Regions from separate parts of the Klebsiella sp. R445 genome, predicted to be linked through region 4. Evidence: predicted binding sites of a transcription regulator. Region 4 holds the regulator's gene; each other region holds the start of a gene.

Region 1 (7,878 bases), 1.0 Mb from region 4:
CCGCCTGTTTGCGGTTGTAATCAAGCAGTTGCTCAATCAGCTTTTGCAGATTGCGGCTGCTGCTATCCAGAATTTCGACAATCTCCTGCTGCTCAGCGGTCAGCGGTCCGGCCACGCGGTCTGCCAACAGCTCGGTCCCCTCGCGCATGCTGGCGAGCGGAGTTTTCAGCTCGTGGGAGAGATGGCGCAAAAACTGATGGCGCTGCGATTCCAGCCACGCCAGGCGTTCGCTCAGCCAGATAATGCGCTCCCCGACAGAACGTAGCTCGCGCGGTCCGGTAAACAGCGCCGCGTTGTCCAGCGACTTCCCTTCCCCCAGCCGGTTAATCATCCTCTCGATCCCCTTTACGGGACCGATAATCATGCGGGTGAACAGCAGGACCAACGCCAGGCTCAGCAAAAACAGCACCAGCGCCTGCCAGCCAAAGAACTGCCCGCGTTCAGCAATCTCCTGCTGCAACTGTTGTCCACGCGAGTACACCACCGTCCGGGTGGCCTGCACCATTTCGCTGTTCGCCGCGGCAAAGGTTTCCAGGCTGGCCCCGGATTTGGTATCCGGGCTGCTGTTGCTGCACTTAAGCTGGGCCAGATCGCTTAACGCCTGGCTCAGCGCCTGCCAGATTTTTTCATCCGGCAGCACGCCAGCATGGGCATCCAGCATTTCGCTGTAGCGTTTGCGCTGGTTCTGATACACCTTCGCCAGCGTGGGGTCGTCCAGCACGCAGTACTGCCGGTAGCTACGCTCCATTTCCAGCGAGGCGTTGACCATCGCTTCACTGCGTCGGGCATCGATCAGCGTCGTACGGTTGATGTGCGCCGCCTGGGCGCTCAGCGCATTCAGGCTCTGCCAGGCCTGCCAGGCTAACACCAGCAGCGGCAGCAGAATCAGCACAAAGGAGAGCGTGACCAGTTGACGCAGGGAACGAGGGAAAAGAGAGATACGCTTCAAGGCCAGGGGTCTCAATGATTAGCTCATAACGATGCCGGGTGAAGACATCACAGCATGACAGGTACTGGCAACCGTGCTGTCGTCAGGAAGGTCACAATATATACCCTAATGCGTTCAAGTTGTAGGGAGGCGATGGATGACCTTGCCAGGTGAAGTACCGCAGATATAACAAAGCCAGGCAGATGCCTGGCTTTGTTAAGGAATAAGGCGGTGCCTAACTCGACGTTTCGCCCGATGGCTGATAAAGCTAGGCTATTATCAATAGTTGGACGGCAGGCACCTTGTTGTGCGTCATTCGAAGTTTATGTAGCGCGTCCCGAAGGGGCTGACATAAGAAGGTGAATGAGCCACTGGTTATTATTATGCAGTAACTGTGCCACATTGCAAAATAATTTATTAACACAATGAAATATAATGTATTTTTAATACTTTTAGCCGCTGACTAACGCAGTCACTTTTTACTCACAGTGTCGCTATTTAGCAACACTTCATAGCTAATTTAATAATATTTTTTAAAATCAATAACTTAAATGTCGCCAATTGGCGACACCACTTTCAGGCGTTTGTCGGCGATCCCCGACACCTGAAAGCGGCCGCTATCACAAATAAAAAAGCCCCCGGTCGATACCGGGGGCTTAATGCGTGTCTGCGGTTAGCCCAGCTGTTTACGCGCGTTGCGGAAGATGCGCATCCACGGGCTGTCTTCGCCCCAGTTTTCCGGGTGCCAGGAGTTGGCAACGGTACGGAATACGCGCTCAGGGTGCGGCATCATAATCGTCGCGCGGCCACTTTCGCTGGTTACCGCGGTGATACCGTTGGCTGAACCGTTCGGGTTCGCCGGGTAGCTTTCCGTCACCTTACCGAAGTTATCGACAAAGCGCAGCGCCACCAGGCCTTTGCTCTCCAGCTGTGCCAGATGCGCACCGTCACGCACTTCCACCTGCCCTTCACCGTGGGAAACGGCAATCGGCATCATGGAGCCCACCATCCCCTGCAGCAGCAGAGACGGGCTTTGCGTCACTTCGACCAGGCTGAAGCGCGCTTCAAAACGGTCGGAGTAGTTGCGCACGAAGCGTGGCCACAGCTCGCTTCCCGGGATCAGCTCGCGCAGGTTAGACATCATCTGGCAACCGTTACACACGCCCAACGCCAGGGTCTGCGGACGATGGAAGAAGGTGGCAAACTCATCGCGCACGCGTTCGTTGAACAGGATCGACTTCGCCCAGCCTTCACCCGCGCCTAACACATCACCGTAAGAGAAGCCGCCGCAGGCCACCAGCGCCTGGAAATCTGCCAGCCCGGTACGGCCGGCCAGCAGGTCGCTCATGTGCACATCGATGGCATCAAAGCCCGCGCGATGGAAGGCAGCCGCCATTTCAACATGCGAGTTGACGCCCTGCTCGCGCAGCACGGCCACTTTTGGACGCGCGCCGGTTGCGATATACGGTGCGGCAATATCTTCGCTGATATCGAAGGAGAGCTTAACGTTGAGGCCCGGATCGTTATCGCGGCTTTTCGCTTCGTGTTCGCTATCGGCACACTCAGGGTTATCGCGCAGACGCTGCATCTGCCAGGTAGTTTCTGCCCACCACATACGCAGCGTGGTGCGGCTTTCGCTGAACACCGGCTGGTCATCCGCAGTGATAACAAAACGGTCACCCGCCGTCGCCTGGCCCAGGTAATGGACGCAATCAGCCAGACCATGAGAGGCCAGCAGAGCTTCCACCGACTCGCGATCCGCCGCGCGAACCTGAATCACCGCGCCCAGCTCTTCGTTAAACAGCGCCGCCAGACGATCGTCGCCCAGCGCGGCGATATCGGCCGTCAGGCCACAGTGACCAGTAAAGGCCATCTCGGCCAGGGTCACCAGCAGACCACCGTCAGATCGGTCGTGGTACGCCAGCAGCTTACGTTCCGCTACCAGCGCCTGCATCGCATCCCAGAAGCCCTTCAGTTGGGCAACATCGCGAACGTCGGCCGGCACATCACCCAGCTGACGATAGACCTGCGCCAGGGCGGTGGCGCCGAGCGCGTTATGGCCTTTGCCTAAATCAATCAGCAGCAGGGCGTTATCTTCTGTGGAGAGCTGCGGCGTCACGGTATGACGGACATCTTCCACACGGGCAAACGCGGAAATCACCAGCGACAGCGGTGAGGTCATCTCGCGCTGCTCGCTGCCTTCCTGCCAGCGGGTTTTCATCGACATCGAGTCTTTACCCACCGGAATCGTCAGGCCCAGAGCCGGACACAGCTCTTCACCCACCGCTTTCACCGCTTCATACAGGCCGGCATCTTCACCCGGGTGACCGGCTGCGGCCATCCAGTTAGCGGAGAGTTTCACGCGATTCAACGCACCAATTTGCGTCGCCGCAACGTTGGTCAGCGCTTCACCCACCGCCAGGCGGGCAGAAGCGGCAAAGTCGAGCAGAGCAACCGGCGCACGTTCACCGATAGCCATCGCTTCACCGTAGTAGCTATCGAGGCTGGCGGTGGTTACCGCGCAGTTCGCCACTGGGATCTGCCACGGCCCGACCATTTGATCCCGTGCAACCATGCCGGTGACGCTACGGTCGCCGATGGTCACGAGGAAGGTTTTTTCCGCCACCGCAGGTAAATGCAGGACGCGATTGACGGCATCAGCCACGGTAATAGGCTGGCGATCCAGCGCTTCACCTTTGACTTTCAGGGTCTGCACGTCGCGGGTCATTTTCGGCGTTTTACCCAGCAGCACGTCCAGCGGCAGGTCGATCGGCTGGTCGTTGAAGTGGGAATCGCTCATGTTGAGGTGCAGCGCTTCGGTGGCCTCGCCGATCACCGCATAAGGTGCGCGCTCGCGGCGGCACAGCTCATCAAACAGCGGCAGCTGCTCTGGCGCAACCGCCAGAACATAGCGTTCCTGAGATTCGTTACACCAGATTTCCAGCGGGCTCATGCCCGGCTCATCGCTGAGGATATCGCGCAGCTGGAATTTACCACCGCGTCCGCCGTCGCTCACCAGCTCCGGCATGGCGTTAGACAGGCCGCCCGCACCGACGTCGTGGATAAACAGAATTGGGTTGTCGTCGCCCAGCTGCCAGCAACGGTCGATCACTTCCTGGCAACGGCGTTCCATTTCCGGGTTATCGCGCTGTACCGAGGCAAAGTCGAGGTCGGCATCGGACTGACCGGAAGCCATTGAAGAGGCCGCTCCGCCGCCCAGGCCGATATTCATCGCCGGGCCGCCCAGAACGATCAGTTTCGCACCCACGGTGATCTCGCCTTTCTGCACGTGTTCGCCGCGGATGTTACCGATCCCGCCTGCCAGCATGATCGGCTTATGATACCCACGCAGCTCTTCGCCGTTGTGGCTGGTCACTTTTTCTTCATAGGTACGGAAATAACCGTTCAGCGCCGGACGACCAAATTCGTTGTTAAACGCTGCGCCGCCCAACGGGCCATCGGTCATGATATCCAGCGCGGTAACAATGCGCTCCGGCTTACCGAAGTCTTCTTCCCACGGCTGTTCAAAACCAGGAATACGCAGGTTAGATACCGAGAAGCCCACCAGGCCCGCTTTCGGCTTCGCCCCACGCCCGGTCGCCCCTTCATCACGGATTTCACCGCCGGAGCCGGTCGCCGCGCCCGGCCACGGAGAGATGGCCGTTGGGTGGTTGTGCGTTTCGACCTTCATCAGGATATGTGCGTCTTCCTGATGGTAGTCATAGCGGCCCTTTTCGCGATCGGCGAAGAAGCGCCCTACCTGAGAACCTTCCATGACTGCCGCGTTATCTTTATAGGCGGACAGAACGTAATCCGGCGTCTTTTCGAAGGTGTTTTTGATCATCTTAAACAGCGACTTCGGCTGCTGTTCGCCATCGATGACCCAGTCGGCGTTAAAAATCTTGTGACGACAGTGCTCGGAGTTCGCCTGGGCAAACATATACAGCTCGATGTCGTTGGGGTTACGCCCAAGCGTGGTAAAGGCATCGAACAGGTAGTCAATTTCGTCTTCCGCCAGCGCCAGCCCCAGACGGAGGTTAGCGTCAATCAGCGCCTGACGACCCTGACCCAGCATATCGACGCTGGTAACCGGCGTCGGCTGATGCTGAGCGAACAGCTGCTCACCCGCTTCCAGCGCATCAAAGACGCTTTCCATCATCCGGTCGTGAAGTTCGCTCGCGACGGTGGCCCACTGCGCTTCGCTCAGAGTGCTGGCTTCTACATAGTACGCCACGCCGCGCTCAAGGCGCACAACCTGCGACAGACCGCAGTTATGGGCGATATCGGTAGCTTTAGAAGACCAGGGGGAGATGGTGCCAGGGCGGGGAGTGACGAGCAGTAATTTACCGGTTGGGGTATGGCTTTTTAAATCAGGACCATACTTGAGCAGTCGCGCCAGACTCTCTCGTTCGTCGCCGCTTAACGGCGCGCTCAGATCGGCAAAATGAACATACTCTGCATATATAGTGCTAACCGGCAGGTTCGCCGCCTGGAAACGTGCCAGCAGTTTATTAATTCGAAATGCCGACAGTGCAGGTGAACCACGCAAAATTTCCATCATAAGTCTCTCGTCTTCGCAGCTTTCAATATGAGCCAGGGGGGAAACGGGCGCCATTATAGTGAATCCTGAGCCGCGACGAAACCGTTTGCGTGGAAATAAAATGATTCCCCTGGTTTATCAATTAATGTGACCGCAGTCGCGAATAAGTTGCCAACTGGCGCATTCTTAAGCAAAATGCCGCTCATTCGACGTCTGTCTTTTCACTTTTCCGCTAATAGCCTGCTGAGGAACTCAGAGCTGCAGAAGATTAACTATCTGAAAAAACTGAAGATTAATTATCTGCTCATCGGCATTGTGACCTTACTGCTGGCGGCCGCCCTGTGGCCGTCGATCCCGTGGTCCGGCAAGCCAGAGAACCGCGTGGCCGGGATTATCGCCCGCGGCGAGCTGCGTATCAGCACCATCAATTCACCGCTGACCTTCGCCACGATCAATGACAAAACCTATGGGCTGGATTACGAGCTGGCAAAACAGTTCGCCGACTACCTCGGGGTGCCGCTGAAAGTGACCGTCCGCCAGAATATCAGCCAGTTGTTCGACGACCTGGACACCGGCAAAGCCGATATGTTAGCTGCCGGGCTGGTTTACAACTCGGAGCGGGTCAAAAACTACCAGCCCGGACCGAGCTACTACTCCGTATCCCAGCAGCTGGTTTATCGGGTCGGCAGCTTGCGGCCGCGTAACCTTGCCAGCCTCACGGCAGAGCAGCTGGCCCTCGCCCCAGGTCATGTTGCGATTAACGATCTGCAGGCGCTGAAAGATCATAAATACCCGGACCTCGGCTGGCGTGTGGATGAAAAGCGTGGCACCACCGCGCTGATGCAGGCGGTGATTGATGGCGATCTCGATTACACCATTGCGGATTCGGTGGCGGTCAGCCTGTTCCAGCGCGTTCATCCGGAGCTAGCCGTTGCGCTGGATATCAGCGACGAGCAGCCGGTCACCTGGTTTAGCCTCAAGAGCGAGGACAACTCGCTGTCCGCAGCGATGCTTGATTTCTTCGACACCATGAATGAAGACGGCACTCTGGCGCGGCTGGAAGAGAAGTATCTTGGGCACGGCAACGATTTCGATTATGTCGATACCCGTACCTTCCTGCGCGCTGTCGAAAATGCCCTGCCCGGTCTGCAGCCGATGTTTGAAAAGTATGCCCGTCAGATCGACTGGCGTCTGCTGGCGTCCATTGCGTGGCAGGAATCACACTGGGATCCGCAGGCCACCTCGCCGACCGGAGTTCGCGGGATGATGATGTTGACCAAAAACACCGCACAGAGCCTGGGGTTGACCGACCGAACGGATGCAGAGCAAAGCCTCAGCGGCGGCATGCGTTACCTGCAGGATATGATGGGCAAGATACCGGATTCCGTCCCGAAAGATGAGCGGATCTGGTTTGCCCTCGCGGCGTACAACATGGGTTACGCCCATATGCTGGATGCGATTTCGTTGACCAAAAAGCAGAAAGGCAATCCCGACAGCTGGGCGGACGTGAAGCAACGCTTACCGTTGCTTAGCCAGAAACCCTATTACAGCAAGCTGAAATACGGCTACGCACGCGGCCACGAGGCGTACGCGTATGTCGAAAACATCCGTAAATATCACATCAGCCTGGTGGGCTACTTATCCGAGAAAGAGAGAAAGGAAGCGCAGAGGCTGGCGATGGCCGGAGACTATCCGGCGGTGATGCCGGACGAACTTGAGCAAGCGCCACGCACGATTCCTTTTTTCCAGTATCACGCCGAGTCTTTAGTCGACAACGTCAGGCTTAAAATCCCCGGCCTGGGGCACTAACTACGCGTCTTCGCCAGAGCGCGCCTTTTTCAGCGCTTTTTTCTCTTCGCGACGCCAGCGGAAAAAGTCACTGAGCATTCCCGAGCACGATTCCGCCAGGATCCCTTCGCTGACCTCGACCCGATGATTCATTCCCGGATGATGTAAGACGTCGATAAGCGATCCGGCCGCGCCGGTTTTTGCATCCCGGGCACCAAATACCAGCCGCGAAATCCGGCTATGCACCATCGCACCGGCACACATCACGCACGGTTCGAGCGTGACATACAGCGTGGCGTCAATCAGCCGGTAGTTTTGCAGGACCATTCCGCCCTGGCGCAAGGCCATAATTTCAGCATGCGCCGTCGGATCGTGGCGCCCGATAGGACGGTTCCAGCCTTCACCGATAACCTGATTATTGTGCACCAGCACGGCCCCTACCGGCACTTCGCCCTCTTCCCAGGCACGTTTCGCCAGCGTTAATGCGTGACGCATCCAGTATTCATCGTTTAGTTCATGGTCAGACAAAGCGGGCACTCCTGCGGAAAAAGCGGGGCGCATTATACATGGCAACCGGCATTACACACTATTCTAACTGGTGAAGATCGCCCTGCGGCGTAAC
Region 2 (7,878 bases), 1.5 Mb from region 4:
TGGCAAAAGCCGATGGTCAGTAAATTACGCCGCTGGCTACGCGAGCTGGTGATTCTGCTGTTACTCGCCGCGGCGCTCATCGCCGGGATGGATTATCTGCGCCAGCCCGCGCTGCCGCAGAACTTTACCAGCACGCCATTACAGACGCTGGATGGCAAAACGGTCGATCTGGCCGCCATGAGCCAACAGCGCCCGTTGCTGCTCTACGTCTGGGCGACCTGGTGCGGGGTCTGTCGCTACACCACGCCGTCGGTCTCAGCCCTGGCGAGCCGCGGGGAAAACGTGATGTCGGTGGCGCTGCGCTCCGGGGACGATGCCGCTCTGGCACGCTGGCTGGCGCAGAAAAAGCTAATGCTGCCAACGGTGAACGATCCCCAGGGCCAGCTTTCCCGGCAGTGGGATGTTCAGGTCACGCCGACGCTGATCGTTATCTCCGGCGGTGAAGTGAAGTCGGTCACCACCGGCTGGACCAGCAGTTGGGGAATGCGCCTGCGGTTGTGGCTGGCGTCGTAGCCCCCGGCTTGCGCTGGGCTTAGCCGGAGTTATAAGTGGTGTGGGGCGGCGGTTATTTGCCGCCGGCCAGTTCGAGGAAACTACCGGTCACGTAGGAGGCCTTGTCGCTCAGCAGCCAGGCGATAGCCTGCGCGACTTCCTCGGGCTGACCGCCGCGTTGCATCGGTAGCGCGGCTTTTACCCGATCCACCCGCCCCGGCTCACCGCCGCTGGCGTGCATCTCGGTATAGATAAAGCCAGGGCGTACGCCGTTTACGCGAATGCCCTGCGCCGCCACTTCCAGCGCCAGCCCGGTGGTCAATGTATCCACGGCGCCTTTCGACGCGGCATAATCTACATATTCACCTGCCGCCCCCAACCTTGATGCCGCCGACGAGACGTTGACGATCGCCCCGCCTTTACCGTCATGCCTGAATGACATCCGCTTTACCGCCTCGCGACAGCAGAGGAAATAGCCGGTGACATTGGTGCTCAGCACCTGGTTAATCCGCTCGGCGGTCAGGTTTTCAATGGTGCTCTGGGTAAACAGGATCCCCGCGTTGTTGACCAGGGCGGTCAACGGTTCATCCAGCTTATCGATACTGTCGAACATCGCCATGACCTGGGCTTCATCGCTGATATCCGCAGGTAGCGCCACTGCCTTGCCGCCCAGAATGACAATCTCATTCACCACCGCCATCGCGGCATTGATATTGCGGTGGTAATTAACCACCACGGTATAGCCTTCCTGCGCCAGCAGCAACGCGGTTGCCTTGCCAATACCCCGGCTGGCGCCGGTAATCAGTGCTAAAGCCATATGACTCTCCCAAAAAATAAAGGCGCCGAAGCGCCTTTAAAAGATAGTCCAGTCAGCTAATTACTGGTATTCGCTCATCGGGACGCAGGAGCAGAACAGGTTGCGGTCACCGTAGACATCGTCCAGACGTTTCACCGTCGGCCAGTATTTGTTGTCCAGACCTGCCGGGAATACCGCCATCTCACGGGTATACGGGTGCAGCCATTCAGCCACCAGCTCGCCCTGAGTATGCGGCGCGTTCACCAGCGGATTATCTTCCAGCGGCCATTCACCCGCTTTCACACGGTCGATTTCACCACGAATCGCCAGCATCGCGTCGATGAAGCGGTCCAGCTCGACTTTGCTTTCCGATTCGGTCGGCTCAACCATCAGGGTTCCGGCTACCGGGAAGGACATGGTCGGCGCATGGAAGCCAAAGTCGATCAGACGCTTGGCGATATCCAGCTCGCTGATGCCGGTCTCTTCTTTCAGCGGACGAATATCAAGAATACATTCGTGCGCCACACGGCCGTCGCGACCGGTATAGAGCACCGGGAACGCCTCTTTCAGACGGGTCGCGATGTAGTTGGCATTGAGGATAGCCACCTGGCTCGCCTGCTTCAGCCCTTCTGCGCCCATCATGCGGATGTACATCCAGCTGATTGGCAGAATAGATGCGCTGCCGAACGGTGCGGCAGATACCGCGCCCTGACGGGTCAGCATACCTTCAATCTGCACCACGCTATGGCCCGGAACAAACGGTGCCAGGTGCGCTTTGACGCCAATCGGTCCCATACCCGGGCCACCGCCGCCGTGCGGAATGCAGAAGGTTTTATGCAGGTTAAGGTGCGACACGTCCGCGCCGATAAAGCCTGGCGAGGTGATGCCCACCTGAGCATTCATGTTGGCGCCGTCGAGATAAACCTGGCCGCCGAACTGATGCACGATTTCGCACACTTCGCGGATAGTCTCTTCGTACACGCCGTGAGTGGACGGGTAGGTGACCATGATGCAGGAGAGATTCTCACCCGCCTGCTCCGCCTTCAGGCGCAGATCCGCGAGATCAATGTTGCCATTTTTATCACAGGCCACCACCACCACCTGCATGCCGGCCATCTGTGCCGATGCCGGGTTGGTGCCGTGCGCAGAGCTTGGGATCAGGCAGATATCACGATGGCCTTCATTGCGGCTCTCGTGGTAGTGGCGAATCGCCAGCAGACCCGCGTACTCGCCCTGTGCGCCGGAGTTCGGCTGCATGCAGACGGCGTCGTAACCGGTCAGTTTAACCAGCCAGTCGGAGAGCTGGGCGATCATCTGATGATAACCTTCTGCCTGTTCTGCCGGGCAGAACGGGTGCAGCTCGGCAAATTCCGGCCAGGTGATCGGGATCATTTCTGCCGCAGCGTTAAGCTTCATGGTGCAGGAACCCAGCGGGATCATCGCCTGATTCAGCGCCAGATCCTTACGCTCCAGCGAGTGCATGTAGCGCATCATCTCGGTTTCGCTATGGTAGCGATTGAACACCGGGTGCGTCAGGATCGCATCATCACGCAGCATGCTTTCCTGGATAGAACGGCTGTCGAGCGCCACGTCTTTATCCAGCGTGTCGATATCCAGACCGTGATTGTCACCGATAATAGCGCGGAACAGGTTCATGACATCTTCGCGGGTGGTCGCTTCGTCGAGAGTGATGCCGACCGCGTTGTGAATATCGCTGCGCAGGTTAATTTCCAGCGCTTCAGCGCGTGCCAGCACTGCGGCTTTGTCGGCCACTTCTACGCATAAGGTGTCGAAGTAGTGCGCATGGCGCAGCTTCAGCCCTTTTTTCTGCAGCCCGTCGGCGAGGATATCCGTCAGGCGATGGATGCGGCTGGCGATACGCTTCAGACCCGCAGGCCCGTGGAACACCGCGTACAGGCTGGCGATGTTGGCCAGCAGCACCTGGGAAGTACAGATATTGGAGTTCGCTTTCTCGCGGCGGATATGCTGCTCACGAGTCTGCATCGCCATACGCAGCGCGGTATTGCCCGCGGCATCTTTCGATACGCCGATGATACGGCCAGGCATAGAGCGTTTGAATTCATCTTTCGCGGCGAAGAAGGCCGCGTGCGGGCCGCCGTAGCCCATCGGTACGCCGAAACGCTGGGCGGAACCGAAGACGATATCGGCACCCTGCTTGCCCGGAGCGGTCAGCAGAACCAGCGTCATAAAGTCTGCCGCGACGCTGACCACGACTTTGCGTGCTTTCAGCTCGGAGATAAGTTTGCTGTAGTCGTGAATTTCACCGGTGGTGCCAACCTGCTGCAGCAGTACGCCAAACACGTCCTGATGGTCGAGGGCTTTTTCAGCATCATCAACGATAACGTCAAAACCAAAGGTTTCAGCACGGGTGCGGACCACGTCGAGGGTCTGCGGGTGAATATCCGCGGCCACGAAGAAGCGGTTAGCATTTTTCAGTTTGCTAACGCGTTTAGCCATCGCCATCGCTTCTGCCCCGGCGGTAGCTTCATCGAGCAGGGATGCGGAGGCAATATCCAGACCGGTCAGATCGAGGGTCACCTGCTGGAAATTCAGCAGCGACTCCAGACGACCCTGGGAGACTTCCGGCTGATACGGCGTATAGGCGGTGTACCAACCCGGGTTTTCCAGCATATTGCGCTGAATAACCGGCGGCAGCTGCACGGCGGTGTAACCCATGCCGATGTAAGACTTGAAGCGCTTGTTACGACCGGCTACCGCCTTCAGTTCCGCCAGCGCGGCAAATTCGGTGGTTGCGTCACCCACCTGCGGTGGGGTCGCCAGCTGAATATCCTGCGGCACAATCTGGCCAATCAGGGCGTTAAGCGAGTCGGCGCCGACGGTTTTCAGCATCTCTTGCTGTTGCTGAGCATCCGGGCCGATGTGACGTTCAATAAAGGCGCCGCGGTTTTCAAGCTGACCTAAAGTCTGAGTCATGAGCGATGGTTCCTGAAACGTGCAGTGAATCGTATGTGTCTTTACTTATCTGAACAGGCAAAAATCATTCACGCCGCCGGCGCCTGGCGCCCGCAGCGTGAAAGAGGCAACGCGGTTATTCGTTTTCCAGCAGCGCAGCGTAAGCCGCCGCATCCAGCAACGCCGCAACCTGCGCTTCATCACTGGCCTTGATTTTAAAGATCCAGCCGTCAGCGTACGGGTCGCTGTTCACCAGCTCAGGAGAGTCATTCAGCTCTTCGTTAACGGCCACAATCTCGCCGCTCACCGGGGCATAAATATCAGATGCCGCTTTTACCGACTCGGCAACCGCACAGTCGTCGCCCGCTTCAACGGTCGCGCCGACGTCCGGCAGGTCAACGAAGACCATATCGCCAAGCAGTTCCTGAGCATGTTCGGTGATCCCAACGGTGTAGGTGCCGTCAGCTTCTTTGCGCAGCCATTCGTGTTCTTTACTGTATTTCAGTTCTGCTGGTACGTTGCTCATCAATTGATCTCCAAAAAGGGGGAATCACACTACGGCTTTGCCGTTGCGTACAAAAACAGGTTTAGTGACCTTGACCGGCATTTCGCGGTTGCGAATCTGCACGATGGCCGTTTCGCCGATACCGGCAGGTACGCGCGCCAGCGCGATACTGTAGCCCAGCGTCGGGGAGAAGGTGCCACTGGTAATAATACCTTCTTTCTGATTGCCCTCGGCATCGCTAAAGCGCACCGGCAGTCCGCCGCGCAGTACGCCTTTCTCGGTCATCACCAGGCCCACCAGCTGCTCGGTACCTTTTTCACGCTGCAACTCCAGCGCTTCACGGCCGATGAACGCACGGTCAGCCGGTTCCCAGGCAATGGTCCAGCCCATGTTGGCGGCCAGCGGAGAGATGCTTTCGTCCATCTCCTGACCATACAGGTTCATCCCGGCTTCCAGACGTAAGGTATCGCGCGCGCCCAGGCCGCAAGGCTTCACGCCAGCGTCGAGCAGACCACGCCAGAAATCGGCTGCCTGTTCATTTGGCAGCGCAATTTCGTACCCGGCTTCACCGGTGTAACCGGTGGTTGCAATAAACAGATCGCCAGCCTGCACGCCAAAGAAGGGTTTCATCCCGGCAACGGCCTGGCGCTGCGCCTCGGTGAGCAGGGTCGCTGCTTTCTCTTTCGCCTGCGGTCCCTGTACGGCAATCAGTGAAAGATCGTCGCGGACGGTCATTTCAAGACCATACGGCTCAGCCTGCTGGGTGATCCAGGCGAGGTCTTTTTCACGGGTGGCGGAGTTAACAACGAGGCGGAAATAATCTTCAGAGAGGAAATAGACAATCAGGTCATCGATGACGCCGGCGGAGGCGGTAAGCATGCCGCTATAGAGCGCTTTGCCGGGGACCGTGAGCTTCGCCACGTCGTTCGCCAGCAAATAGCGCAAGAACTCCCGAATGCGGCTGCCGTGGAAGTCGACGATGGTCATGTGTGATACATCGAACATTCCGGCATCGCTGCGCACCGCGTGGTGCTCATCAATCTGGGAACCGTAATGCAGCGGCATCATCCAGCCATGGAAGTCCACCATGCGAGCGCCGCACAGCGTGTGTTGTTCATACAACGGAGTCTGTTGAGCCATCTTTTCCTCATCGAGTAAAACGCAAGCAGCTACGAGTTGAGCGAGATTGTCCGGGCGATTTCACACGATAAAATCGACCGCCGGTGCCGTTATCAGACGCCGACGCAAACGTTCTCTTTTGCCTGAACTTACCACCGAACCCGGCGCTAAACCATAAGCTAAATCAGGACATCACATTAGCTTATGACCAAAATTCGCCAGAAAGACTACAGAGTTATCGACTGGAAAAAAGCGATTTATGCCACATAAAATTAACATCAATCGCCAATAACGCCGAGCATGATGGTATTTTATGCGAAAAACCGGGCCTATTTTCCGTGACTAAAAACGACAAACATTAATAAAACTAATGCGAAAAAATGGGTGAGATTAGTTTATTTCAAATGAGAAGGGAAAACCCGGCGCGAGGGCCGGGAAAGAGAAGTGTGACGGGCTTAACGTAACCAGCTGGGGAGATCGTTCAGTCCCATCGCCTGACGAATAAGCTGCGGTTTGACGCCCGGCAAGGTATCCGCCAGCTTGAGGCCGATATCGCGCAGCAGTTTCTTCGCCGGGTTGCTGCCGGAGAACATTTCACGAAAGCCCTGCATCCCCGCCAGCATCATCGCGGCGCTGTGTTTGCGGCTGCGCTCATAGCGGCGCAGATACAGATGCTGACCAATATCTTTGCCCTGCGCATGCAGGCGTCTGAGTTCATCGATAAGCTCTGCGGCATCCATAAAGCCCAGGTTAACCCCCTGCCCGGCCAGCGGATGGATGGTGTGGGCGGCGTCGCCAACCAGCGCGAGACGATGGGCGGCAAACTGACGAGCGTAGCGGCCGGTCAGCGGGAATACCTGACGCTCGCTTTCCACGTGGCACAGTCCCAGCCGATTATCGAAAGCGATATTCAGTGCCTGATTAAAGGCGGCGTCATCCGCCTGCTGCATCCGTTGCGCTTCCTGCGGCGACAGCGACCAAACGATAGAGCACAGGTGCGGGTCGCTTAACGGCAGAAAGGCCAGAATGCCGTCACCGTGGAACGCCTGGCGGGCAATCGCCTGATGGGGCTCTTCGGTGCGGATCGTGGCCACCAGCGCATGATGGCGATAGTCCCAGAAGGTCAGCGGGATGTCCGCCTTGTTGCGCAACCATGAGTTCGCACCGTCGGCACCTACCACCAGTCGGGCTGTCAGCATCGTCCCGTCCTGCAGACTCAGGAAGGCCTCGTTTTCGCCCCACGCCACCTGTTGCAACTGTGCCGGTGCCAGCAGCGTCACATCAGCGCAGCGCTGGGCTTTCTGCCACAAGGCGTGATGGACAATGGCGTTTTCAATAATATGACCCAGATGACTAAAGCCCATGCTGCGATCGTCGAAGCAAATACGGCCAAAGCTGTCTTTATCCCACACTTCCATTCCGTGGTAACAGCTGGCGCGCTGGGCAAGGATTGCCGGCCAGACATCCAGCTTGCTAAGCAGTTTTTCGCTGGCGGCGTTAATGGCCGAAACCCGCAGCGCCGGCGGCGCGTCGGCGTTCAACGGCTGTGGCTCAGATTGTTCCAGTACCGCAACCCGCAGCCCGCTCCCCTGTAAACCACAGGCGACCGCTAACCCCACCATGCCTCCGCCAACAATGGCAACATCAACACTTTGCACGTTCAACTCCTTAACGGGGAACCCAACCGAGGGTACGCTGCGCCAGCGCATCACGCGCCGGAGTAAATAATTCCATGGCCATCAGACCCGCGTTGCGCCCCGCCACCAGCGGCGCCCAACGATTGGCAAACAGATGCACCAGCCCATCGGTCACGCCGATAGTGACGGTTTTGTCATCCGCCCGCCGCGCCTGATAATCGCACAATAGCGAATAGTCACCGGGATCCTGGCCGTTCGCACTGGCCTGCGCCAGCAGTTCTGCCAGACTCATAACATCCCGCAGGCCCAGGTTAAAACCCTGACCTGCGATGGGATGCAGGGTCTGCGCCGCGTTGCCGACCAGCGCCAGACGATGCGCAACCGGGCGCGTCGCG
Region 3 (7,878 bases), 800 kb from region 4:
CATCTGCGTTTTAGCGGTAAGTCGGTTGTGGTACAGGATGCCGCCGCATTTGACTGGACTCAGGCCCAGCTGGCCTTTTTTGCCGCCGGTGTCGAAGCCAGTGCGACCTATGTTGAAGAGGCCACCAACGCCGGTTGCCTGGTTATCGATCTCAGCGGCCTGTTTGCGCTGGAGCCGGACGTTCCGCTGGTCGTCCCGGAAGTAAACCCGTTTGTACTGGCTGACTATCGCAATCGTAATGTGATTGCCGTCCCTAACAGCCTGACCAGCCAGCTGCTGGCGGCGCTGAAGCCGCTGATCGACGAAGGTGGTCTGTCGCGTATCGGGGTAACCAGCCTGATCTCTGCCTCCGCGCACGGTAAAAAAGCCGTGGATGCGCTGGCAGGGCAGAGTGCCAAACTGCTGAATGGTATCCCGATCGATGAGGATGATTTCTTTGGTCGTCAACTGGCGTTTAACATGCTGCCGCTGCTGCCGGATCGTGAAGGCAGCGTGCGCGAAGAGCGCCGTATCGTCGATGAAGTCCGCAAAATCCTGCAGGATGAAGGATTGATGATTTCGGCAAACGTCGTGCAGTCACCGGTCTTTTACGGTCATGCGCAGATGGTCAGCTTCGAAGCGCTGCGTCCGCTGGCGGCAGAAGAAGCGCGCGATGCCTTTGCCCGTGGTGAAGATATCGAGCTTTCAGAAGAACGTGAATTCCCGACTCAGGTCGGTGATGCATCCGGTACTGCACACCTGTCAGTCGCCTGCGTCCGCAACGATTACGGTATGCCAGAGCAGATTCAGTTCTGGTCTGTTGCCGATAACGTGCGTTTTGGCGGCGCGCTGATGGCGGTGAAAATTGCCGAGAAACTGGTGCAGGAGTATCTGTACTGATGTCTGAGCTGGAGCAGCTGCCGGTCTATAAAATCGCACTGGGTATTGAGTACGACGGCAGTAAGTATTACGGCTGGCAGCGGCAAAATGAAGTTCGCAGCGTGCAGGAGAAGCTGGAAAAGGCGCTCTCGCAGGTCGCCAATGAACCGATTAGCGTGTTCTGTGCCGGGCGTACCGATGCCGGCGTTCATGGTACCGGTCAGGTGGTCCATTTCGAGACCCGTGCGCTGCGTAAAGATGCCGCATGGACGCTCGGCGTAAATGCGAATTTACCTGGTGACATTGCCGTACGTTGGGTCAAACATGTTCCGGACGATTTTCATGCCCGGTTCAGCGCCACCGCCAGGCGCTATCGTTACGTCATCTATAATCACCGTCTGCGTCCGGCGGTGTTAAGTCAGGGTGTCACACATTATCACCAGACGCTGGACGCTGAGCGGATGCAACGTGCAGCACAGTGTCTGCTGGGTGAAAATGATTTCACGTCATTCCGCGCGGTGCAGTGCCAGTCGCGCACGCCGTGGCGGAATATTATCCATATCAGCGTCACTCGTTATGGCGCGTATGTGGTCGTGGATATCAAAGCGAATGCCTTTGTACATCATATGGTAAGGAACATTGTCGGCAGCTTGATGGAAGTGGGCGCCGGTAACCAGCCAGAGAGCTGGATTGCAGAACTTCTGGCGGCCAAAGACAGGAAGCTTGCCGCCGCAACGGCAAAAGCCGAAGGGTTGTATCTGGTGTCGGTAGATTATCCGGCCCGTTTCGACCTGCCGGTGATGCCGATGGGCCCGCTGTTTCTGGCGGACTAACGTATACGCTTTATCCTTCAGACTGCCTGGCAACGCACGGCGTGTTATCGGGCAGTATCCTGAGCGATGAAATGTCGTGCAATTAAGGATTTATACGATATGGACCTGATTCGTTTTTTAATTGATTTCATCCTGCATATTGATGTTCATCTGGCTGAGCTGGTTGCCGACTACGGTGTCTGGGTTTACGCCATTCTGTTTTTGATTCTGTTTTGCGAAACGGGTCTGGTGGTGACGCCATTCCTGCCGGGAGATTCGCTACTGTTTGTTGCGGGGGCGCTGTCAGCGTTGCCGACCAACGATCTGAATGTGCATCTGATGGTGGTCTTGATGGTGATCGCGGCGATTGTCGGCGATGCGCTGAACTACACCATTGGCCGGTTGTTTGGTGAAAAGCTCTTTAGTAATCCCAACTCGAAAATTTTCCGTCGTAGCTACCTGGATAAAACCCATTCGTTCTACGAACGTCATGGCGGTAAAACGATTATCCTCGCGCGCTTTGTGCCGATCGTCAGAACTTTCGCGCCGTTTGTGGCGGGAATGGGCCATATGTCCTATCGTCATTTTGCCATGTATAACGTGGCCGGCGCGCTGCTGTGGGTTCTGCTGTTTACCTATGCGGGCTATCTGTTTGGTGATTTGCCGATCGTACAGGAAAACCTGAAGCTGCTGATCGTCGCGATTATTGTGCTGTCGGTGCTGCCTGGGGTGATTGAAATCATTCGCCACAAGCGCGCTGCGGCGAAGCAGGCAAAATAGTCCAGACCTCGTGTTCCTCTTCGGGCGCAGCATCACGGCCCGAAGAGGGAAGTATTAGCGGTACGACCACTTTTTTATCCCATGTGACGGGATGTTATGATTTAATGTGCAACATTCATGGTCTGTAAGGGGCAAAAATGGCATTATGCGCCCCTTAAGACAAAACTGGCATCGACCAGGTTCAGGCAGAAAGGTTATCAATGAGCTGGATTGAACGAATTAAAAGCAACATCACTCCCACCCGTAAGGCGAGTATTCCTGAAGGTGTATGGACCAAGTGCGACAGCTGCGGACAGGTATTGTACCGTGCAGAGCTGGAGCGCAACCTGGAGGTTTGCCCTAAGTGCGATCACCACATGCGTATGTCGGCGCGTAATCGCCTGCATAGCCTGTTGGACGAAGGTTCCCTGGTGGAGCTGGGAAGCGAGCTCGAGCCGAAAGATGTGCTGAAGTTCCGCGATTCGAAGAAGTACAAAGACCGTCTGGCGTCCGCGCAAAAAGAGACTGGCGAAAAAGATGCGCTGGTGGTCATGAAGGGTACCCTGCATGAGATGCCGATTGTCGCCGCGGCCTTCGAGTTCTCCTTTATGGGTGGCTCAATGGGTTCCGTCGTCGGCGCGCGCTTCGTCCGTGCTGTTGAACAGGCGCTGGAAGATAATTGCCCGCTGATTTGCTTCTCTGCTTCCGGCGGTGCGCGTATGCAGGAAGCGCTGATGTCGCTGATGCAGATGGCGAAAACGTCTGCTGCGCTGGCAAAAATGCAGGAGCGTGGCTTACCGTATATCTCGGTGCTGACCGACCCGACCATGGGCGGCGTATCGGCGAGCTTTGCGATGCTTGGCGATCTCAACATTGCCGAACCGAAAGCGCTGATTGGCTTTGCCGGTCCTCGCGTCATCGAGCAGACCGTACGTGAAAAACTGCCGCCGGGATTCCAGCGCAGTGAGTTCCTGATTGAGAAAGGGGCGATCGATATGATCGTTCGTCGCCCGGAGATGCGCCTGAAGCTGGCCAGTATCCTGGCGAAGCTGATGAATCTTCCGGCACCCAGCCCGGATGTCTCTCATGAAGGCGAGGTGGTGCAGCCAGCACCGGATCAGGAACCAGAGGCCTGATAATTCAGAGGGCAGGCCTGACGGTGCTGCCCTTTTTTAATTATATGCGCCATCATTCAAGCCAGGTCGCGGCGAATAAGCAGAACCCAGGTCAGCAGACCGCGTAAGTTACGAGCGCAGCAGACCGGGCACCCGCTTGAAGGATGCAGTGCATTTACCGTTAACGTTAGCGGACATCATGGAAAAACAACCTACTCCTCAGGCCACGTCGCCCCTGGCTACGTGGCTTTCCTATCTGGAACACCTGCACAGTAAAACCATCGATCTGGGGCTGACGCGCGTGCGTGACGTCGCCGGGCGGATGGCGGTATTAAAACCGGCGCCGTTTGTCTTTACGGTGGCAGGCACCAACGGCAAGGGAACCACCTGCCGCACGCTGGAGTCCGTGCTGATGGCGGCGGGCTACAAGGTCGGCGTGTACAGTTCACCGCATCTGGTGCGTTATACCGAACGTGTTCGTATCCAGGGTGCAGAGCTACCGGAAGCCGCACATACCGCCTCTTTTGCCGAGATCGACGCGGCCCGCGGCGATATTTCGCTGAGCTATTTTGAGTTCGGTACGCTGTCCGCGCTGTGGTTGTTCCAGCAGGCCCAGCTCGACGTGGTGATCCTCGAGGTTGGCCTGGGTGGCCGACTCGATGCCACCAATATCGTTGACGCCGACGTTTCCGTGGTGACCAGTATCGCGCTGGATCATATCGACTGGCTGGGGCCGGATCGTGAAAGTATTGGTCGCGAGAAGGCCGGTATTTTCCGTGCTGGTAAACCGGCGGTGGTCGGTGAACCGGATATGCCCCACACGATTGCTGAGGTAGCCGCTGAGAAAGGCGCCACGCTGCTGCAACGTGATGTTGACTGGCGCTACACCGTTGATGCCGAATCGTGGTCCTTCTCCGACGCTCAGGGAGCGTTAACAGGGCTACCGCTGCCGCTGGTGCCGATGCCGAATGCCGCTACGGCGCTGGCAGCGCTGCGCGCCAGCCAGCTGGTCATCAGCGAGCAGGCGCTTCGCGAAGGCATCGCACGGGCGATGTTGCCCGGTCGTTTTCAGATAATCAGCGAAACGCCGCGTGTTATTCTCGACGTGGCCCATAATCCTCATGCGGCGGCCTATCTCGCCGGGCGTCTCAAAAGCCTGTCGAAAACGGGGCGCGTACTGGCGGTTATTGGTATGCTGCATGATAAAGATATCGCCGGTACGCTGGCAAACCTGAAGGCAGAGGTCGACTGCTGGTACTGCGCACCGCTGGAAGGGCCGCGCGGCGCCACGGCGCAACAGCTGCTGGAACACTTACCTGAAGGGAATGCTTACGCTGATGTCGCTCAGGCATGGCATGCGGCCATGGCTGATGCCAGGTCTGAAGATACCGTACTGGTGTGCGGGTCATTCCACACGGTGGCGCATGTAATGGAAGAAATAGACGCGGGGAGAATCGGTGGCGAGTAAGTTTCAGAACCGTTTAGTCGGGACAATTGTACTGGTGGCGCTGGGGGTGATTATTCTCCCAGGGCTGCTCGACGGCCAGAAAAAGCATTATCAGGATGAATTTGCGGCGATTCCCCTGGTGCCGAAACCAGGCGATCGCGATGAGCCGGACATGCTGCCGGCCGCCACGCAGGCCCTGCCGGCGCAGCCGCCTGAAGGGGCGGCGGAAGAGGTCCGTGCGGGTGATGCCGCGGCTCCATCGTTAGATCCGTCGCGGATCCCGGTCAACAGCAACAGCTTCGATGATGTGCAGGAGCCGGTCGTGGCGCCGCAGCCTAAACCGCAGCCACAGCCTAAGCCGCAACCGGTGCAGCCGAAGCCGGTTGAGAAACCACAGCCGCAACAGCAGCAGCAGGTGGCCGTGCAAACGCCGCCGGCGAAACCGGCAGAGATCCCGGCACCGACCGGCAAAGCCTACGTGGTGCAGCTTGGGGCGTTGAAGAACGCCGATAAGGTCAACGAGATCGTCGGTAAACTGCGCTCCTCCGGGTTCAAAGTCTACACGTCGCCTTCAACCCCGGTTCAGGGTAAAATTACCCGAATCCTGGTGGGTCCAGATGCCTCGAAAGATAAGCTGAAAGGCCAACTTGGCGACCTGAAACAGCTCTCCGGACTGAGCGGTGTGGTGATGGGATACAGCCCTAACTAATCTTGCCTCTCCCCATAGCGGGGAGCGGTAACGCGCCTGTCTGATGTGCTTTCAGAAGGCTAAAGACAGCATGGCGTTGAATGTTTTTTCAGCGCCATTTTTATTTCTGTAGGGCACGGAAATCCCTACGCAAACGTTTTCTTTTTCTGTTAGAATGCGCCCCGAACTGGACGACAGGGCGTAAATCGTGGGATGTTTATGGTCTGGATTGATTACGTCATTATTGCGGTGATTGGTTTTTCCTGTCTGGTAAGCCTGATCCGCGGCTTTGTTCGTGAAGCGTTATCGTTGGTGACATGGGGATGTGCTTTCTTTGTTGCCAGCCATTACTACACTTACCTGGCTGTCTGGTTCACGGGTTTTGAAGACGAAATGGTCCGCAATGGGATTGCTATCGCGATACTGTTTATCGCAACGCTGATCGTCGGCGCCATTGTTAACTATGTGATTGGCGCACTGGTAGAGAAGACCGGCCTGTCGGGTACCGACAGGGTGTTAGGGATCTGTTTTGGCGCCCTGCGTGGCGTGCTGATAGTCTCTGCGATACTGTTCTTTCTCGATAGTTTTACCGGTATGGCGAAAAGCGAAGACTGGCAAAAGTCAGAGCTTATCCCGCAGTTCAGTTTCGTTATCAGATGGTTTTTTGACTATCTGCAAAGCTCGTCAAGTTTCTTGCCCAAAGCATAAGCGTTGGGATGTGGCTGAACGAGGAAAAGACGTATGTGCGGTATTGTCGGTATCGCCGGTGTTATGCCGGTAAACCAGTCGATTTATGACGCGTTAACGGTGCTTCAGCATCGTGGCCAGGATGCCGCAGGCATCATCACGATTGATGCAAATAACTGTTTCCGTTTGCGTAAAGCAAACGGCATGGTGAGCGATATTTTTGAAGCTCGCCATATGCAGCGTATGCAGGGCAATATGGGTATTGGCCATGTTCGCTATCCGACGGCTGGCAGCTCAAGTGCTTCCGAGGCGCAGCCTTTCTACGTCAACTCACCGTATGGCATCACGTTGGCGCACAACGGCAACCTGACCAACGCGCACGAGCTGCGTAAAAAGCTGTTTGAAGAAAAACGCCGCCACATCAACACCACCTCCGATTCTGAAATCCTGCTCAACATCTTTGCCAGCGAGCTGGATAATTTCCGCCATTACCCGCTGGAAGCGGATAACATTTTTGCCGCGATCGCCGCGACGAACCGGCAGATTCGTGGCGCTTATGCCTGCGTGGCGATGATTATCGGTCATGGTATGGTCGCGTTCCGCGATCCGAACGGCATCCGTCCTCTGGTGCTGGGTAAACGTGATGTGGGTGACGGTCGTACCGAGTATATGGTGGCGTCCGAAAGCGTGGCACTGGATACCCTGGGCTTTGAGTTCCTGCGTGACGTTGCGCCGGGTGAAGCGGTTTATATCACCGAAAAAGGCCAGCTGTTTACCCGTCAGTGTGCGGAAAATCCGGTCAGCAACCCGTGCCTGTTCGAATACGTTTACTTTGCGCGTCCAGACTCCTTTATCGATAAAATTTCCGTCTACAGCGCCCGCGTTAACATGGGTACCAAGCTGGGCGAGAAAATCGCGCGTGAATGGGAAGATCTGGATATCGATGTGGTCATTCCGATTCCGGAAACCTCGTGCGATATCGCGCTGGAAATCGCCCGTATCCTCGACAAACCATATCGTCAGGGTTTCGTGAAAAACCGTTACGTTGGCCGGACCTTCATCATGCCGGGACAGCAGCTGCGTCGCAAATCAGTGCGCCGTAAGCTCAACGCCAACCGTGCTGAGTTCCGTGATAAAAACGTGCTGCTGGTGGATGACTCCATCGTTCGTGGTACCACTTCTGAGCAGATTATCGAGATGGCTCGCGAAGCCGGTGCGAAGAAGGTCTATCTGGCCTCCGCCGCGCCTGAGATTCGCTTCCCGAACGTCTACGGTATTGATATGCCAACGGCCACCGAGCTTATTGCCCACGGTCGCGAAGTGGACGAAATCCGCCAGATCATCGGTGCCGATGGCCTGATTTTCCAGGATCTGAACGATCTGATTGACGCTGTACGTGCGGAAAATCCGGATATTCAGCAGTTTGAATGCTCGGTGTTCAACGGCGTGTACGTCACCAAAGACGTCGACCAGCGCTATCTGGATTATCTCGATTCTCTGCGTAATGACGAC
Region 4 (7,878 bases):
TTCAGGACCCGGCGCTGATGAAATATATTCTTTATAAAGGTTATGTCGGAGTAGACGGCATTAGCCTGACGGTAGGAGAGGTCACGCCGACCCGTTTTTGCGTGCATCTGATTCCGGAAACGCTCACGCGCACCACCCTTGGGGTGAAAAAACTGGGCGATCGGGTGAATATCGAAATCGACCCGCAAACGCAGGCGGTGGTGGATACCGTAGAACGCGTACTGGCGGCGAAAGATGCGGCGCAGAACGCCGCTGAAGAGTAATATCCCCTTCATCCTTCAAGTTGCCTGGGTGTTGGCTGCACCCGTTCGCCCCAGTCACTTACCTGAGTAAGCTCCTGGGGATTTACGGCTTTGCCGCCTACAAGCAACTTGAATTATTTTGGGTATCAGACCATACGTAGTAAAAGCATATCCCCCGTCGTAACGGGGGATGATTTAACGAGCCACCCGCAGGCCGTTTTCGACCCCGCGTGAAAAGACCACCTGCCATAGCTGAATATCGCGCGCGCGAAAAGCCCCGGCGCAAGCGTTCAGATAATAACTGAACATACGTTTAAATCGTTCTGAGTAGTTATCCGCAATATCCGGCCAGGTGGCCAGGAAACGCTCACACCACGCCATCAGCGTCGTATCGTAGTCGGCCCCCATATTATGCCAGTCTTCCATCACGAAATGCGATTCGCTGGCCTGGGCAATCTGCCGAACCGACGGCAGACAGCCGTTCGGGAAGATATATTTATTGATCCATGGGTCAACGCTGTGGTCGGTTTTTTTCGAACCGATAGTATGTAATAAGAAGCGGCCATCGGCATTCAGATTACGGTCAACCACATTAAAATAGGTGGCGTAATTTTTCGGGCCGACGTGTTCAAACATACCGACGGAGACAATCCGGTCAAAGCTGTCCTCCAGGTCGCGATAATCCTGGAGCAAAATCGTGACGTCCAGTCCCTCGCAACGCTGCTGGGCCATTTTTTGTTGTTCGGCCGAAATGGTCACGCCAACTACGCTGACCTGATAATGCTTCGCCATGTAATAGGCCAGCCCACCCCAGCCGCAACCGATGTCCAGCACCCGCATACCCGGCTCCAGCTGCAGCTTGCGGCAGATAAGATCGAGTTTTGCCTGCTGAGCCTCTTCCAGCGATTGGGCGTCTTTCCAGTAGGCGCAGGAATATTGCATGAACGGATCGAGCATCCGGCTGAAAAGGTCATTACCAAGATCGTAATGTTCTTTCCCGACAATCCAGGAGCGCTTTTTACTTTGCAGATTAAACAGGCGAGCGCCGGCAATACGTAGCGTATCTTTAAGATGGTGCGGGAGCTGATTTTCCAGCCCAGCGCGCAGCACACGGTGGAAGAATATATCCAGCCGCTCACAATCCCACCAGCCGTCCATATAACTCTCACCGAGTCCGAGTGAACCTTCTTGCAAAACGCGTTTAAAGAAAAGCGGGTTTTTTATCTGCAAATCGGAGGGAGCGGAGCCATTAATTTCAATGCCCGCGCGGCCGAGTAACTCGGCTACAATTCGGTACCAGTCGTCGTTTGGTACGCTTACTTCTTCTATACACGATGAACTCATAGCTTCTCCATCACGCCCAAGTGATCAGAACCTTAAAACAGCGTAGACGCTTTTTTGGCTTTGTGAGAAATCTCACGGAATATCCGTGAAGCTGCTATCCGACGTAGAACAGAGGAAGGGCGATAACCCTTGCCGAAAGGCCATCCATGGTGAAACGGGACGCATCCTGCCCCCGTTAAATACAATAAAAGGTCTATTTATGTGATGCCGGATCCAGTATAGGCTGCTGAAATCCGGCTTTCAATAAAAACCTCTTAGCATGCTAATTACTGGGCCTTAGCATGCTTATAACAGATCAGGCGTGCGATGACCCGACCGTCAGGCAGGCGCTCTGGCGCTGCATAACGTAGCCAATCCCGGCCAGCACAATAGAAACCAGCATCACGCTGGTGGTGGTCAGCAGCGGCGTGGCGATCAGCGCGGATACCAGCAGGCTGGTCAGGAAGCACAGCCCGAGCTGCAGGGTGTTCTGCAACGCCGCGGCGCGCCCGGTAGCCTGTGGGAATGGCTTCAGCGCCTGGGCGACAACAATCGGGTAAATCCCACCGTTCACAATCGCCATCACGCAGAACGGGATCATCACGCCGACGATTGAGGCATTTTCAAGACGCCCGACCATCCAGGTAGCGGCAACGCTGACGGCAAAAACCACCAGCAGCCACGGCAGCAGCTGTTGACCCTGCCATTTCTGCAGCGCCGCACGGCAGCCATAACCGCCAATCAGGAAGGCGATGGTTTGCGGCACGTAGCTCAGCCCGATAGCCGTCGGACCATAACCCATATCATGCAGAATAAACGGCGAGCCGGTCAGCCAGGCGAAGAAGCTGGCAGAGCAGGCGGCGTAGATCAGCACGTTACCGCTGTATTCACGAGAACGCAGCAGCGTCAGGAAGGTCAGTTTCTTCTGCGCATCGCCGGCTGGTTTGTGCACTGGCTTCAGGCGCAGGGCCGGGACCATCAGCAGCAGGGCGATGGCGAAAAGGGTAGCAAAAATCGCCTGCCATTCCAGATGGTTGAGCAGCCAGCTGCCGAGCAGCGGCGCCAGCGCCGGGGATAAACCGACCAGCGGCATGATGGTGGCAAAAATACGGTTTGTTTTCTGCGCCGGATAATAGTCCGTGACCATCGCCTGCCAGGTGACCGCGGCTGCACAGACGCCGATGGCCTGAATAAAGCGCAGGACCAGCATCAGCGTCGCGTCGCGGACCCACAGCATTCCCAGACAGCTGACGGCGAAGATCGCCAGGCCGCTCAGCAGAATCGGTTTACGCCCGTAACGGTCAGAGAGCGGGCCCCAGAACAGCTGTCCGATGGCGAAACCGGCAAGGAACAGGCTCAGGCTGGCGCTGACCGAAGCCGCGGAGGTGTTGAGGTCGTGTTGGATCGCCGCGAAGGCCGGTAGATACATGTCGGTGGCCAGGAAACCCAGCACGCTAAGTCCCGCCAGCCAAACTAAAAATCCTTTCCCAGGTTGTTGCATAACATTCTCTTCTGCTGATGCCGGAATAATGCCGCAGAGTGTAGGGAGTGCATTCTGGCTTGTGAAACGCTAATATTTGCTACATGCATTCAAAAATTTTGTAGGCAGAATATGTGGTCTGAATACTCACTGGAAGTTGTTGATGCTGTCGCCCGCAACGGCAGCTTTAGCGCGGCGGCACAGGAGCTCCATCGCGTCCCTTCCGCTGTCAGCTACACCGTTCGTCAGCTGGAAGAGTGGCTGGCAGTTCCGCTGTTTGAACGTCGTCATCGGGATGTTGAATTAACCCCGGCCGGGGTCTGGTTTTTACAGGAAGGACGCTCTGTTATCAAAAAAATGCAGATCACCCGCCAGCAGTGCCAGCAGATAGCCAATGGCTGGCGCGGTCAGTTGTCAATTGCCGTCGATGACATCGTCAAACCGGCACGAATGCGCCAGATGATTGTCGATTTTTATCGTCACTTTTCGGACGTTGAGCTGATTGTCTTTCAGGAAGTGTTCAACGGCGTCTGGGATGCGCTGGCGGATGGCCGCGTGGAGCTGGCGATTGGAGCGACGCGTTCGATTCCGGTCGGGGGGCGCTACGCCTTTCGCGATATGGGCATGCTGAACTGGCACTGCGTAGTGGCCAGCCATCATCCACTGGCGCAGATGACCAGTCCGCTGAGTGATGACGAGTTGCGCAACTGGCCCTCATTGGTCAGAGAGGATACTTCCCGGTCTTTACCAAAACGAACGACCTGGCTGCTGGATAACCAAAAGCGTGTGGTGGTGCCCGACTGGGAATCCTCTGCCACCTGTCTGTCTGCCGGGCTTTGCGTGGGGATGGTACCGACGCACTTTGCCCGTCCGTGGATCGACCGGGGAGAATGGGTCGCCCTTGAACTGGAAAACCCGTTTCCGGATGCGGCGTGCTGCCTGACCTGGCAACAGAGCGACGCATCGCCTGCGCTGCTGTGGATGCTGGATTATCTTGGCGATAGTGAAACGTTAAACCGGGAATGGTTGCGGGCGCCGGATTAGCCGGCGCCGGGAAGGGGACTAACGGCGGTAATCGACAAACGGGCCGTCAACGACGGAACGACGCTCCACCAGGCGCGGGTGAACCTCGATAGACTGGGACTCTTCACGCTTGTTGACGATACGATCCATCAGCATATTAAACGCGGCTTCGCCGAGGGAGTCTTTCGGTTGATGAATCGTGGTCAGCGCCGGGCTGAAATAGCGGGCGTTGCGCACGTTGTCATAGCCGATCAGCGAAATGTCCTGCGGTACGCGCAGCCCCATTTCATCCGCCGCGCAAATAGCACCCATCGCCATGATGTCGCCGCCGCAGAAGACTGCCGTCGGGCGGTGGTGTTGGTTCAGGATATGCTGCATCGCGCGATAGCCGGACTCCGGTTCGAAGTCACCCTGTTCAATCCAGTTATCCGGTACGGAAATCTGCGCTTCTTCCATGGCTTTCATAAAGCCTGCCAGACGTCCGGCACCGGTGTTACGTTCCAGCGGGCCGGGGATCACGCCAATTTCGCGATGGCCGCGTTCCACCAGATAACGACCGGCCATATAGCCGCCTTCAAAGGCGTTATCGATGACAGAATCGGTAAAGTCGGCCTTGGCCTCGCCCCAGTCCATCACCACCATTGGAATATGGCGGTACTCTTCCAGCATGCTCAGCACCGATTCCGGATATTCGGAGCACATGACCAGCAGGCCGTCGACGCGCTTTTGCGCCATCATTGACAGGTAAGCCTGCTGCTTTTCGAGATCGTTCCATGCATTACCCAGAATCAGGGTATAGCCTTTTTGGAAGCAGCTTTTTTCAACGGCTTCGATAATTTCAGCAAAATAGGCCGCTTCGCTGCTGGTTGCCAGCAGACCAATAGATTTGGTGTGATTAACCTTCAGGCTGCGCGCGACAGCACTCGGTGAGTAGTGCAGTTCTTTAATGGCGGCCCAGACCGCATTGCGCGTCTCTTCCGCAACGAAACGGGTTTTGTTAATAACATGTGATACTGTTGTAGTGGAAACGTTTGCGCGCTTCGCTACATCTTTAATAGTTGCCATTACTTCTCACTCCAGACCTTGACCTGAACGTCTGATAATCGGTACGTAAACGTTTGCCTAAACACACCCTGAATACAATGTTCAACATTGCATCACGTCGGGAAAACGACACAGAACGACAGGAAGGGGTCAATGGCCGATACGCTTTCAAATTAGCGTGGGATTTTGTCCGATCTTGCGGCAAAGGGGAAGAGCAAAAATGTGTATCACCCTAAATCCTGGAAGATTTTTATGCGATATTGTGCAAAAATGAGCAAGCTCACTTTTCGTGTGGGAAAAACAGGGGGAAAAATTGATGGATACAGATTTAAAATTTTCGCTGACAACAACGATTATTGTTCTAGGTCTAATCGTTGCCGCCGGGCTGACCGCAGTTCTGCACTAATTTTCCCGGGGGAGAGGTCACTTTCCCCCCGTTCCCGCCATTATTATCATTTTCGCAAAAATCTTTTGCCATTTCGTTTACTTTTGTTTTTCTGTGATTGATGTCATGCTTTTGACTTCTGATGAGATACCGTCGCCGATGACGGTCTGCTGGAGTCATGCAATGAAAATCAACTTTCCCCTGCTCGCGCTGGCGATAGGCGCATTTGGTATTGGTACGACGGAGTTTTCCCCGATGGGATTACTGCCAGTCATTGCCAAAGGCGTCGACGTGTCTATTCCGGCTGCGGGAATGCTGATCAGCGCCTATGCGATAGGTGTGATGGTTGGTGCGCCGCTGATGACGCTGCTGCTTTCTCATCGTGCGCGAAGAAACGCGCTGATTTTCCTGATGGCGATCTTCACCCTCGGCAACGTTCTCTCTTCCATGGCTCCTGATTACACCACGCTGCTGATTTCACGCATTATCACCAGCCTTAACCATGGTGCTTTCTTTGGCCTCGGTTCGGTAGTGGCCGCCAGCGTCGTCCCGAAAGACAAACAGGCCAGCGCGGTTGCCACCATGTTTATGGGGCTGACGATCGCCAATATCGGCGGCGTGCCGGCGGCGACCTGGCTTGGCGAGACTATCGGCTGGCGGATGTCGTTCCTTGCTACCGCAGGGCTGGGAGTGGTGGCGATGATCAGCCTGTGGTTCTCTCTGCCTAAAGGCAGCGCCGGTGAGCGTCCGAATGTTAAACAGGAGCTGTCGGTGCTGGTGCGTCCGCAGGTGCTTTCCGCCCTGTTGACCACGGTGCTTGGGGCGGGGGCCATGTTCACCCTCTATACCTACATTTCTCCGGTGCTGCATACCATTACCCATGCTTCGCCGCTGTTTGTCACCGCGATGCTGGTGTTGATTGGCGTGGGCTTCTCGCTGGGCAACTACCTGGGCGGTAAATTCGCCGACCGCTCCGTCTCCGGGACGCTGAAGGGCTTTCTGCTGCTGTTGATGGTGATTATGCTGGCGATTCCGTTACTGGCGCAGACGCAGCTGGGGGCCGCTGTCAGTATGGTGGTTTGGGGTGCCGCGACCTTTGCGGTGGTGCCGCCGTTGCAGATGCGGGTGATGCGCGTCGCGCATGAAGCGCCGGGTCTCTCTTCGTCGGTCAACATCGGGGCGTTTAATCTGGGGAATGCGCTGGGGGCGGCCGCCGGTGGGGCGGTGATCTCGGGTGGTCTGGGTTACGCGTTTGTTCCGGTAATGGGGGCGATCATTGCCGGTCTGGCTCTGCTGCTGGTGGTGGTGGGCAGCCGTTCGCAGCCGGAAGAGGCGCTTGTCGGGCAGTGATGCTATTTGCAGAAGGGTTACCCCTTCTGCAATATCGTTTTATGCCGCCAGTCTTTCAGCAACAAACTTCCAGTTTACCAGCGCCCAGAAGTGCGCCAGATACTCAGGGCGGGCGTTACGGTAGTCGATGTAATAGGCATGTTCCCAGACATCCACCGTCAGCAGCGGGGTCGCGTCGCCAGTCAGCGGCGTGCCAGCGTTGCTGGTGGAGACAATGCTCAGGCTGCCATCGGTATTCTTGACCAGCCAGGTCCAACCGGCACCAAAGTTTTTCGCCGCGGCATCGGTAAACTTAGCTTTGAAATCAGCAAAGCTGCCGAAAGCGCTGTTGATGGCTGCCGCCAGCGCGCCTTCCGGTTCACCGCCAGCATTCGGTGCAAGACAGTTCCAGTAGAAGGTGTGGTTCCAGACCTGAGCGGCGTTGTTGAAGATGCCGCCTTCGGAAGTGCGGACGATCTCTTCTAACGATTTGCCCTCAAACCCGGTGCCTTTGATCAGATTATTAAGGTTAGTGACATAGGCCTGGTGATGTTTGCCGTAGTGGTATTCCAGGGTTTCAGCGGAAATGTGCGGCGCCAGGGCGTCTTTTGCATACGGTAATGCAGGTAATTCAAACGACATTGTTACTCTCCTTATAACTTCTTGATTTCTTCTCACATTTAAAGGACGTATGACCATCCGGATACAGCATGTACTGTGGATTGCCGTAGCGAATACCACAGGTTTTTATTGTGATCAGGATGCTAACACTTGCCGGAGAGAGTTAAAAGCCTTGCATTCATAAAGGGTATATTTAACAAACGCGATCGAAGAAACCGTGACCCGTCACGAGGAAAAAGAGGTCAGATAAACGAGGCTGAAGAGGGGGGAATGTGATGCTCATTGCGCGTAACCGGTAGCCTGCCGCTGATGCGGCAGGGGGTTAGCGAATGGTTTTCGGGGTCATGACCCGACGCGCGCCTACGTAGTGACGGATCCAGTAATCCTCGCTTAATGAGGTTATCTGAATATCGCGACCGGTACGCGGTGAC

The links. The regulator PurR, encoded in region 4, represses purine synthesis genes. The targets are predictions, from matches to a motif close to CANGCAAACGTTTGCNTG.
Region 1: purL (phosphoribosylformylglycinamidine synthase) is a predicted target of PurR. The motif match lies at 5,564-5,581, and genes of this name have one in related genera.
Region 2: gcvT (glycine cleavage system aminomethyltransferase GcvT) is a predicted target of PurR. The motif match lies at 5,969-5,986, and genes of this name have one in related genera.
Region 3: cvpA (colicin V production protein) is a predicted target of PurR. The motif match lies at 5,827-5,844, and genes of this name have one in related genera.

The regions. Positions count from the first base shown of each region.
Region 1 is NZ_CP180446.1:4,490,983-4,498,860, reverse strand. Features, by position in the region: gene ACMYSN_RS21300 (sensor histidine kinase) at 1-949, opposite strand, end outside; gene purL (phosphoribosylformylglycinamidine synthase) at 1,602-5,489, opposite strand; gene mltF (membrane-bound lytic murein transglycosylase MltF) at 5,664-7,277, shown strand; gene tadA (tRNA-specific adenosine deaminase) at 7,278-7,784, opposite strand; gene yfhb (HAD family hydrolase) at 7,843-7,878, opposite strand, start outside.
Region 2 is NZ_CP180446.1:4,047,086-4,054,963, reverse strand. Features, by position in the region: gene ACMYSN_RS19080 (DsbA family protein) at 1-23, shown strand, start outside; gene ACMYSN_RS19075 (protein disulfide oxidoreductase) at 13-513, shown strand; gene ACMYSN_RS19070 (SDR family oxidoreductase) at 566-1,309, opposite strand; gene gcvP (aminomethyl-transferring glycine dehydrogenase) at 1,370-4,243, opposite strand; gene gcvH (glycine cleavage system protein GcvH) at 4,359-4,748, opposite strand; gene gcvT (glycine cleavage system aminomethyltransferase GcvT) at 4,773-5,867, opposite strand; gene ubiI (2-octaprenylphenol hydroxylase) at 6,302-7,504, opposite strand; gene ubiH (2-octaprenyl-6-methoxyphenyl hydroxylase) at 7,515-7,878, opposite strand, start outside.
Region 3 is NZ_CP180446.1:4,705,779-4,713,656, forward strand. Features, by position in the region: gene ACMYSN_RS22245 (aspartate-semialdehyde dehydrogenase family protein) at 1-879, shown strand, start outside; gene truA (tRNA pseudouridine synthase A) at 879-1,691, shown strand; gene ACMYSN_RS22255 (DedA family protein) at 1,791-2,450, shown strand; gene accD (acetyl-CoA carboxylase carboxyltransferase subunit beta) at 2,651-3,565, shown strand; gene folC (bifunctional folylpolyglutamate synthase/dihydrofolate synthase) at 3,744-5,012, shown strand; gene dedD (cell division protein DedD) at 5,002-5,700, shown strand; gene cvpA (colicin V production protein) at 5,899-6,387, shown strand; gene purF (amidophosphoribosyltransferase) at 6,421-7,878, shown strand, end outside.
Region 4 is NZ_CP180446.1:207,612-215,489, forward strand. Features, by position in the region: gene ACMYSN_RS00950 (riboflavin synthase) at 1-263, shown strand, start outside; gene cfa (cyclopropane fatty acyl phospholipid synthase) at 438-1,586, opposite strand; gene punC (purine nucleoside transporter PunC) at 1,882-3,066, opposite strand; gene punR (LysR family transcriptional regulator) at 3,178-4,089, shown strand; gene purR (HTH-type transcriptional repressor PurR) at 4,108-5,133, opposite strand; gene cydH (cytochrome bd-I oxidase subunit CydH) at 5,429-5,518, shown strand; gene ACMYSN_RS00980 (MFS transporter) at 5,681-6,847, shown strand; gene sodB (superoxide dismutase) at 6,887-7,468, opposite strand; gene ACMYSN_RS00990 (C40 family peptidase) at 7,770-7,878, opposite strand, start outside.